Regions from separate parts of the Shewanella sp. SP1S1-7 genome, predicted to be linked through region 2. Evidence: predicted binding sites of a transcription regulator. Region 2 holds the regulator's gene; the other holds the start of a gene.
The links. The regulator LexA, encoded in region 2, represses DNA repair genes until DNA is damaged. The targets are predictions, from matches to a motif close to TACTGTATNNNNATACAGTA.
Positions count from the first base shown of each region.

Region 1: recA (recombinase RecA) is a predicted target of LexA. The motif match lies at 2,789-2,808, and genes of this name have one in related genera.

Region 1 covers NZ_JAUOEU010000030.1:17,237-22,587, forward strand. The annotation lists gene mutS (DNA mismatch repair protein MutS) at 1-2,513, opposite strand, end outside; gene recA (recombinase RecA) at 2,916-3,983, shown strand; gene Q4Q49_RS18455 (regulatory protein RecX) at 4,001-4,471, shown strand; gene alaS (alanine--tRNA ligase) at 4,902-5,351, shown strand, end outside.
Region 2 covers NZ_JAUOEU010000004.1:184,356-189,706, reverse strand. The annotation lists gene plsB (glycerol-3-phosphate 1-O-acyltransferase PlsB) at 1-1,821, opposite strand, end outside; gene lexA (transcriptional repressor LexA) at 1,982-2,602, shown strand; gene Q4Q49_RS05325 (cell division inhibitor SulA) at 2,599-3,111, shown strand; gene coxB (cytochrome c oxidase subunit II) at 3,514-5,070, shown strand; gene ctaD (cytochrome c oxidase subunit I) at 5,080-5,351, shown strand, end outside.

The DNA.
Region 1 (5,351 bases), on a different contig from region 2:
TCGGGATTAATGCTACTTAACTTCGTTAACGCTGGATTCTCAATTGGTTCAGGTAACGCGAGTAAGCTTTGAATAGGCGTCCTCGTTCCTTCAGCTTGATGATCGCGACTCTCCAATTGCTGCAACTTATGTTTAGCGGCTTTAATCACTTTGTTTGGTACGCCGGCAAGCGCCGCAACTTGTAAACCGTAGCTTTTACTGGCGGCGCCTTCTTGTACTGCATGCATAAAGGCGATGGTATCATCGTGCTCTATGGCATCTAGGTGCACATTGTAAACACCTGCCATCAAGTCAGGTAACTGAGTTAATTCAAAGTAATGGGTGGCGAATAGGGTCATAGCGCCGACTTGCTGGGCTAAATACTCTGCCGCCGACCAAGCGAGCGATAAACCATCATAGGTGGATGTACCGCGGCCGATTTCATCCATTAACACTAAGCTACTGGCGGTGGCGTTGTGTAGAATGTTGGCGGTTTCTGTCATTTCGACCATAAAGGTTGAGCGGCCAGAGGCCAGATCGTCAGAGGCGCCAATACGGGTAAATATGCGATCGATAGGGCCGATCAGTGCGCGATCTGCTGGTACGAAACAGCCAATGTGGGCCATCAGCGTGATCAAAGCGACTTGACGCATGTAAGTCGATTTACCGCCCATGTTGGGTCCGGTGACAATCAACATACGTCTTTGATTGTGCAAGGTCACTGGGTTAGCGATAAACGGTGTTTGACTCACACGCTCCACCACGGGGTGGCGACCAGCCTCTATCTGCACACCGATATCTTGGCTCAGCTCTGGGCAAGTGTAACCTAAGGTTTCGGCGCGCTCGGCAAAGTTACTCAACACATCAAGCTCAGCCGCCGCACGAGCAAAAGCTTGTAATTCATGTAACTTAGGTAGAATAAGATCGAACAACTGTTCCCATAACTGCTTTTCGAGTGCCAGCGCTTTACCTTGGCTCGAGAGTACTTTTTCTTCGTACTCCTTAAGTTCGGGCGTGATATAACGCTCCATATTCTTAAGGGTTTGACGTCGTTGGTAATTGAGTGGCACTTGCGAGGATTGCAAGCGACTTACTTCGATGTAATAGCCGTGTACACGGTTATAGCCGACTTTAAGGGTGTTGATACCTGTACGTTCTTTTTCTCTGGCTTCGAGTTGTACTAAGTAATCGCTTGCACCTTCGCTCAGACCGCGCCATTCATCTAGTTCGCTGTTGTAGCCTTCACGGATCACTCCGCCATCGCGGATAAGCATAGGTGGATTATCGACTATCGCGCGCTCAAGCAGGGCTTGTTCAACGGGGAACTCACCTAAGTATTGACGTAATTGAGTCGTGTGTGGCGCGCTTAGGGTACTTAAACTCTGTTGTAATTCAGGTAGTAAGCCCAGCGCTTGACGTAAACGGGCAAAGTCCCTAGGTCGAGCGGTACGCAGCGCGAGTCTTGCCATGATACGTTCAATATCGCCAAGTGCCTTTAATTGCTCATGCAAACCTTCGTGGGCGGCAGTATCGAGTAATTCAGTCACCGCCTGTTGGCGTGCTTTGATGTGTTTTGGATCTCGCAGCGGCTGATGGATCCAGCGTTGCAACATACGGCTGCCCATAGGCGTTGCCGTGTTATCCAATACTGCGGCTAAGGTATTATCGCGGCCTCCGGCAAGGTTTTGAGTGAGTTCTAAATTACGGCGAGTTGCCGCATCGAGCACTATGCTATCGGTTTGATTAAAGCGGGTAATGGCATTGATGTGGGGCAGGGCAGTGCGCTGAGTGTCTTTGACATATTGCATCAAACACCCCGCAGCCTGCAGTGATAAACGCGCATCTGCAATACCAAAACCATGCAAGTCTTTCGTGCCAAACTGGGCTAGCAGTAACTTAATGCTAGTATCGTAATCAAATTCCCATTCAGGGCGACGGCGTTTGCCTTTAAAACCGTTTAGCAGAGCAAGTTCACCAAAGTCTTCACTGTAGAGAACTTCAACAGGATTAGTGCGTTGCAATTCAGCTTCTAATGACTCTCGCGTCTCGAGTTCGGCAATCACAAAACGTCCAGATGAAACATCTAGAGTGGCATAACCAAAACCGACTTTACCTTGATAAACTGCGGCCAACAGATTGTCTTGGCGTTCCTGTAGCAGGGCTTCATCGGTTAAGGTGCCAGGCGTGACGATACGCACCACTTTACGTTCAACTGGCCCTTTAGAGGTTGCTGGGTCGCCAATTTGTTCACATATTGCAACCGATTGACCAATTTGAACTAATTTCGCTAGATAGCCTTCCACAGCATGGTAAGGCAGTCCTGCCATGGGGATAGGATCGCCACCACTTTTACCGCGCGCCGTAAGTGAAATGCCTAACAGCTCAGAAGCACGTTTAGCATCGTCATAAAACAACTCGTAGAAGTCACCCATGCGATAAAACAGCAACATGTCATGATGTTCTGCTTTCATGGTCAAGTACTGACGCATCATAGGAGTATGTTTTTCTAAATCATCGGTATCAATTACATTCATTAAATCGTTATCGTCCGTTGTGACTGCCTAAAGGCGATACAGTTTGTGTGGTTACAGGGGATTAAGCGCTAGAGAAGCAGAAGACTGCTATACAATTTTCAGCCAAAAAGACCACGCAAAATTTGCTGCGCCAATCTTAGCAATAATTTACCGAAAATTGAGCCCTTGATGACGGATATTCGTCAAAGGGATGCGATATCGGATTTGATATTCGCTAAAACCTTGGCCATATTAAAAATCCCATGAGCTAAAAATAATTCAGTCACAGGTCTTGATACTGTATGATTGTACAGTATACTAGTCAGCAGAATTAAGACGAAAAGCGCGGCTTTTTGAATTACCCGTTTGTAAATTGAATATTACTTTTGACAGCTTAAGGCATGTCTTGATGAGGGAACTGGAATGAAGGTCGATCCAAATAAAGAGAAAGCACTTGCTGCGGTATTGAGCCAAATTGAGAAGCAATTTGGTAAAGGCTCCATCATGAAGCTGGGCGAAGATCGCTCTATGGATGTTGAGACCATTTCTACCGGTTCTCTGTCTCTGGACGTTGCTTTAGGTGCTGGCGGTTTGCCAATGGGTCGTATCGTTGAGATCTATGGTCCTGAATCATCAGGTAAAACGACACTGACTTTAGAAGTGATTGCCGCAGCGCAACGTGAAGGTAAAACCTGTGCCTTTATCGATGCTGAGCATGCACTCGACCCTATATATGCTAAAAAATTGGGCGTAGATATTGATAACCTGCTGTGTTCACAACCAGATACTGGCGAGCAAGCGCTTGAGATTTGTGATGCATTAACTCGCTCAGGCGCTGTTGACGTTATCGTCGTTGACTCAGTGGCGGCATTAACGCCTAAAGCTGAAATCGAAGGCGAAATTGGTGATTCTCACATGGGCCTAGCGGCACGTATGATGAGCCAAGCCATGCGTAAACTTGCGGGTAACTTAAAGCAATCTAACACCTTACTTATCTTCATCAACCAAATCCGGATGAAGATTGGTGTGATGTTTGGTAACCCAGAAACGACAACCGGTGGTAACGCGCTGAAGTTCTATGCTTCTGTTCGTTTAGACATTCGTCGTACTGGTGCCATTAAAGACGGCGATGAAGTTGTCGGTAACGAAACACGCGTTAAAGTGGTGAAAAACAAGGTTGCAGCACCGTTCAAGCAAGCCGAATTCCAAATCCTTTATGGCCAAGGTATTAACCGTACTGGTGAGTTAGTTGACTTAGGCGTAGCCCATAAGTTGATTGAAAAAGCGGGTGCTTGGTACAGTTATAAAGGCGATAAAATCGGTCAAGGCCGTGCTAATGCTGGTAAATATTTGACTGAAAACCCAGCCATTGCTACTGAAATTGACAAGACATTACGTGAGTTACTTTTGAGCAATCCTAGTGCACTGGCTGCTAAAGATGATGATAGCACGGAAGATAATGTTGATTTAGAAACAGGCGAAGTATTCTGAGTCAGTCAGCCCGTCAAATCGCGGTCGCGCTGTTAGCGCGCCGCGATTATTCCCGCTTACAAATCCGCGATAAATTGCTCGAGAAAGGCTTCGACCTTAACGATATCGAACCTGTACTCGACGCTTGTGAATCCTCCGGTTTTATCAATGATAATCGCTATGCTGAATTATTGGTGCGTAGCCACATTAGTCGAGGGCACGGTGCTATCCGTATCCGCCAAGCGATAGCGCAAAAAGGCTTGTCTAAAGATTGTATTGAAGCGGCGATAACCAATAGTGATTGTGACTGGTTTGAGCTAGCAAAAGATAAAGCCACCAAAAAATATGGTGTTCCCCGCGTAACAGAAGTGAAGGGCTCTAAAGCTCGGGATCTTATCGCGAAGGAAAAGGCCAAACGAGTGCGCTTTTTAATGGGTCAAGGCTTTAGCTACGATCAAATCACTTATGCGTTAGATTCAGATCCCAATGATCTCGACGACGATTATTAATTGCCTCAACTCATCGATTGCGATGTAACCTTAAGACTGCAAAGCTCCTTTAAATATCACTCAATAGGCTTAGTACAATTAGGTTTGATATCGAGTTAAATTCACTCGACACTGGCCTTAATCGCGCAAAATTCATATCGTCATCAATTACTCTTTACCTTGCCATTTTGACTCTAGCCACTCTTACGTGGGCTTTAACGCACTTTATGCAGTGTTGGTTATTCTTAACTTAGCCCACTAGGTCTATAAATAACCGTCTTGCCTAAAGTGCGTTAAATCTCCGCTGAATTCTGTATCTTGAGGTTGTTTGGGTATATATCACCAATCAAGGCTGGTCGTCCTTCCTCAGTCTGCTTATAATGCTGGGCAAATAGAAATACGGCTAGCCTAAGGCGTAGCTGGTAATGCTTACCCAATTCAGGATGATTTCATGTATCAAACTACAGCAGAGCTTAGAAGCGCTTTCCTCGAATTTTTCCGCAGCAATGGTCATCAAGTTGTGGACAGTAGTTCATTAGTGCCAGGCAACGATCCCACACTTTTATTTACCAATGCAGGCATGAACCAGTTCAAGGACGTGTTTCTTGGCATGGACAAACGCAATTATACGCGTGCGACCACTGCTCAACGTTGTGTGCGCGCCGGTGGTAAGCATAACGATTTAGATAATGTCGGTTATACAGCACGTCATCACACCTTTTTCGAAATGCTGGGTAACTTCAGTTTTGGTGATTATTTCAAAGAAGAAGCGATTCGTTTTGGCTGGACTTTCTTAACTGAAACGTTAAAGCTGCCGAAGGAACGTCTGTGCGTCACTATTTATCAAACAGACGATGAAGCCTTTGAAATCTGGAATAAAAAAATTGGTGTTGCTGCTGAG
Region 2 (5,351 bases):
CACAGCCTGACTCGCTTCGATAGACACGATTTCACCTAAAGGATCGGCACAAACAACAAACTTATTCAGCTCTAAACCTTGCTGCACTAAATGCTTACCATCACCTTCGGCAACCGAAGTATAAGTAGTGTAAGGCACTTTTTTGAGTAGGGTCAGATACAGATCAAGCTGACGCTCCAACAGACTGCGCTCTAAGGCATTTTGATCTGTGGCCAGCAACACTAAACTCGTCAAGGTCACCGAACTCGCCGCCGCCGCATCGTTGATATTTGTCATCACTCGATTCGCTAGCACGTTTACCGCTGGCGTTAACCAACTCGGTTTTTGCTCAGGATCATCGGCTACCTCATTACGCCAGTTTGGCGCACGCTCATTTAAGAAGTTTTGCAGGGTAATGGGCTCGCCAAAGTTCACATAACCTTGGCCGAAATTACCCAGTTTGCGGATCGCGCCAAACACTTGCCACACAGATTCTTTTTTCTTTTTCTTACCGCTTAATTCTTTATGGTAAGTCGCTACCTCCATCACATGGTCGTAGCCTAAATATACAGGCACTAGCGTGACTGGACGCTCGATACCGCGCAGCACGCTGTTCATCGTCATAGCGATCATGCCAGTTTTGGGCGCCAATAGACGCCCCGTACGTGAGCGGCCGCCTTCGGAGAAATATTCCACCGAATAACCTTTAGCAAACAGTTGATCTAAATATTCACGGAATACTGCGGTATACAGCTTGTTGCCATTAAAACTACGGCGGATAAAGAAGGCACCACCGCGACGGAACATAGGTCCGGCGGGCCAAAAGTTGAGGTTAATACCGGCAGCAATGTGCGGCGGAACCATGCCTTGATAGTACAAAATATACGATAACAGCAGGTAATCCATGTGGCTGCGATGACAAGGCACATAAACAATCTCGTGACCATCGTGGTGCAACTGGCGAACTTGCTCGGCGCCTTTAATGTTGATCCCGCTGTAAAGCTTGTTCCACAACCAAGTTAAAAAACGCTCAGCAATACGCACTAAACTATCTGAGTAATCTGCTGCGATTTCATCAAGGTACTCAATAGCCGTCTCGCGCGCTTGGGTCTCAGAAATCTTTTTGTTGGCCGCTTCTTCTTGAATCGCTTTACGCAGCGACTCGGATTTGAGCAACGAATGAAATAGTGCTTGGCGATTTGGCAACACAGGTCCAGTCATCACCTTACGTTGACGACGGAAATGCACCCGCGCGACCCGCGCTAACTTATGAGCGATCCCCATGTCAGTGCCGTGTTCGTCGGCCATGTATCGCAGGGATACCGCATTCGAAAATTGTACGAAGTTATGTCGACCTAAGAACAAAATCATCAAGCACTTGCGCAGCCAAGTCGGGTTTTCCCGCTCAAACACAGCCGCCTTCATAGTGTCGTCTTCTTTCCCTGGCGTCCGGCCCCAATACAGGCTCACGGGCACCAGTTGAATGTCTAATTCAGGGCGTTCCTTATGCACGGCCAACAAACGCATAAAGCATTCGAGGAAAGGCTCGTTACCGGCACGCTCGCCAAACAGCGGCTTACGCCCTTGAAGGCAGACAACCCGAGGCGCAATCACACCGTTTGCCACTAAAGGCTCATAGGGGCTCGGCAGTCCTAACTTAGCCGTAATTTCGCTCAGGGCAGCGATGTCACTCAGCGATTCCGTTTTCATCACATAAGCAAGGGGTCTGGAGGCATCCAGATTCAGATCGGCAAAGGGATCCTGAGGCACAACAATAGTGTGCACTAAGTGTTTTTGGATCCAGCGTAATGATTTCAACCAAAGAGAGTCGTGTTTAGGCATTATTCTTATGCAATTAAGTACGTTTACTAGCCCGGTAGAATACCAGACTATGGGTAATATTCGCTAATTCTCTCCAACATAGCTAAAAAGTGGTTAATACTTGCGCTGCAAATAATACTGTATATACTAACAGTAACTGTATAGAAAAACAGGAAATACCATGAGACCTTTGACGCCACGCCAAGCTGAAATTTTAGAGCTAATTAAACGAAATATTGCCGATACTGGCATGCCACCCACACGGGCAGAAATCGCGACCCGTTTAGGTTTTAAGAGCGCCAATGCGGCTGAAGAGCATCTTAAAGCGTTGGCGAAAAAGGGCTGCATTGAGATCATGCCAGGCACATCGCGGGGCATTCGTCTGACTGCGGAAGTCGAAGAAGTAACTGAAACAGGTTTACCGCTTATCGGTCAAGTAGCTGCTGGCGAACCTATTCTCGCCCAAGAACATGTTGAACAGTACTACCAAGTCGACCCAAGCATGTTCCATCCCGCCGCCGATTTTTTACTGCGGGTTAAAGGCGACAGCATGAAGAATATTGGCATTCTCGAAGGAGATTTGCTGGCAGTTCATAAAGTACAACAAGCTAGAAATGGTCAAGTGGTTGTCGCTAGAGTCGACGACGATGTCACTGTTAAACGTTTCGAAAAAAAAGGTAATGTGGTCTATCTACACGCCGAAAATGAAGACTATTCCCCGATTAAAGTGGATTTAGGCTATCAAAGTTTAACAATTGAAGGACTCGCCGTCGGTGTGATCCGTAATGGAGATTGGCTATGAACAAACTACTTGGCAATGCACCCCGCCACCCGGGCTTGTGGCTCGATGAAGTCCGTGATGCCGACTATGACTGGCACCATGCACCTATCGCCTGCATGCCAACGAAGACTCAAGGTCGCCAAGAATTAATCCATCTGAGCGCGCAACTCGCCCAGTTAAGCCAACAGGGCCGTTGGTTAGTGCTCATCAACCCGCCGAGTATTGGCTACAAACAAATGCTCGCCAATGCAGGCGTGCGTATGGATAGAGTCTTGCTGGTGCACGCGAAAGATGAAGTGGAAACCCTGTGGGCGATGGAAAAAGCCTTAACAAGTGGTACGTCCAGTGCGGTTATTACTTGGACCCAATCATTAGATGCACGCGATAATCGTCGCCTGCAAATTGTCGCTAAAAGTGCCCGCGCCATGGGCATAGTGCTAGAAGACGTAAACAGTCACTTACATGGCGACGTACGCATTGAGCAAGGTAGCCTCTTCGGCCAACAATCTTTTTTTAGCGCTGTACATTAAATATTCATTTAATTTTTTACCTTGAAAGCCGCCTCGCCTATGAATGTGAGGCTTTTTTTTGGCAATTTTTCAGACAATTAGATAAATAAGTGATCTTGATCAATATTTAAACAGCAAGTATGGTTGGTTTAGTCGGCGATGATATATCGCCGCCCGTGGCAAATAAATCGAGCCGTAATCGAGTTCAAAATGCCACTAAAAATAGAGAACAGATTTATTTCAGTCGTATGTGCCAGCGTGGCTAATACCAGCAGTAATAATACTTAATTAAAAGTAACAGCCGCCAACGCACGTTGAAGTCAAAAAAGCTTTTTTGGGAACTGAAGAGTTTGCATAGAGTTGAGACTTACTGTGTTGCTCTTCTTTGTAGTTGCTATTCGCAATTGGCAGAGGAGAAGTCTTGTGAAGCAATTGTTGTATTGTTTACTCGTGGTGTTATTCGCACCACCGTTGGCCGCCGCGGACATGCGGTTCAACATGACCCCTGGCGTAACCGAGATCAGTGGCAAGGTTTATCACTTGCACATGACCATCTTGTATATCTGCTGCGCCATTGGCCTTGTGGTCTTTGTCGTGATGATTTACGCCATGATCAACCACAGAAAATCCAAAGGCGCTGTCGCGTCCCACTTTCACGAAAGCACTAAAGTTGAAATCGCTTGGACGATTCTGCCATTTATCATTTTGATCTTAATGGCGATTCCTGCGACAAAAACCTTAATTGCGATGGAAGATCCCAGCGACGCCGATCTGACCGTTAAAGTCACGGGTTCCCAATGGAAATGGCATTACAGCTATTTCGATCAAGACATTGATTTTTACAGCATACTCGCAACCCCTAGAGCACAAATCGACGGTACCGAAACCAAGGGTGAACACTACCTATTGGAGGTCGATAAGCCGCTCGTTCTGCCGATAAATCGCAAAATCCGCTTTTTGATGACCTCTGAAGATGTCATCCATTCATGGTGGGTACCTGCTTTTGCCGTGAAGAAAGATGCCAACCCAGGATTTATCAATGAGGCTTGGACTCGCATCGACAAACCCGGTATTTACCGTGGTCAATGCGCCGAACTTTGCGGTAAAGACCATGGTTTTATGCCGATCGTAGTGCAAGCCATACCCGAAGCCGAGTTTGAAGCTTGGGTGACGGAGCAGAAACAAGCCGCAGGCGCGGCGGCAGAAGCCGCTCAAGCCGCTTTATCACAGACCCTTAGCAAAGATGATCTGATGACCCAAGGTGAGCAAGTTTACCTCGGGCACTGCGCAGCCTGCCACCAGCCCAATGGCGAGGGGTTACAAGGCGTATTCCCACACCTCAAAGGCAGTCCGATAGCAACGGGACCGCTCAGCGGCCACCTTGAAATTGTGCTCAACGGTAAAACGGGTACGGCTATGCAAGCCTTTAGTAAGCAATTGACTGCACAAGAAATTGCCGCTGTGATTACCTATGAGCGTAATGCTTGGGGCAATAATACTGGCGATGCTGTACAGGCCAAAGACGTCAACGAGCACATGAACGGTAGTGCAGGCACACAGGCACCTGCTACCGCACCAGCCAATACGACCCCAACTCCCGCACCTACAACTGAGCCCGCAGCAGTTGTCGACTCCGCAACCATAGTGGATCCGGCGAGCCTCCCCACTCTCACCCATGAGGCACTGATGGCCGAAGGTGAAACTGTCTACACCACCACTTGTGCGGCCTGCCATCAGTTGACGGGAGCTGGCATACCACCCGCCTTCCCCGCCCTCGCTGGCAGTGCTATCGCCACTGGGCCCGTCGCCAATCATCTCGATATTGTGATGCACGGCAAAACAGGCACGGCTATGCAAGCATTTGGCAAACAACTCAGCCCACAGCAACTCGCAGCAGTCATTACCTATGAGCGCAATGCTTGGGGCAACAATACCGGCGATACAGTGCAACCTGCTGATATCGCAAGCCATGGACAGTAGGGGATTATGATGAGCACAATGACTCAAGATCAAACCGCAGCCCATGATGACCATCATCATGGTGCGCCAAAGGGCATCATGCGCTGGGTGCTAACCACCAACCATAAAGACATAGGCACTTTGTATTTATGGTTCAGCTTCATTATGTTTTTAACCGGTGGCGCTATGGCCATGGTGATCCGCGCTGAACTGTTTCAGCCCGGATTACAATTGGTCGAGCCCAATTTTTTCAACCAAATGACCACAGTCCATGGGCTGATTATGGTGTTCGGCGCCGTGAT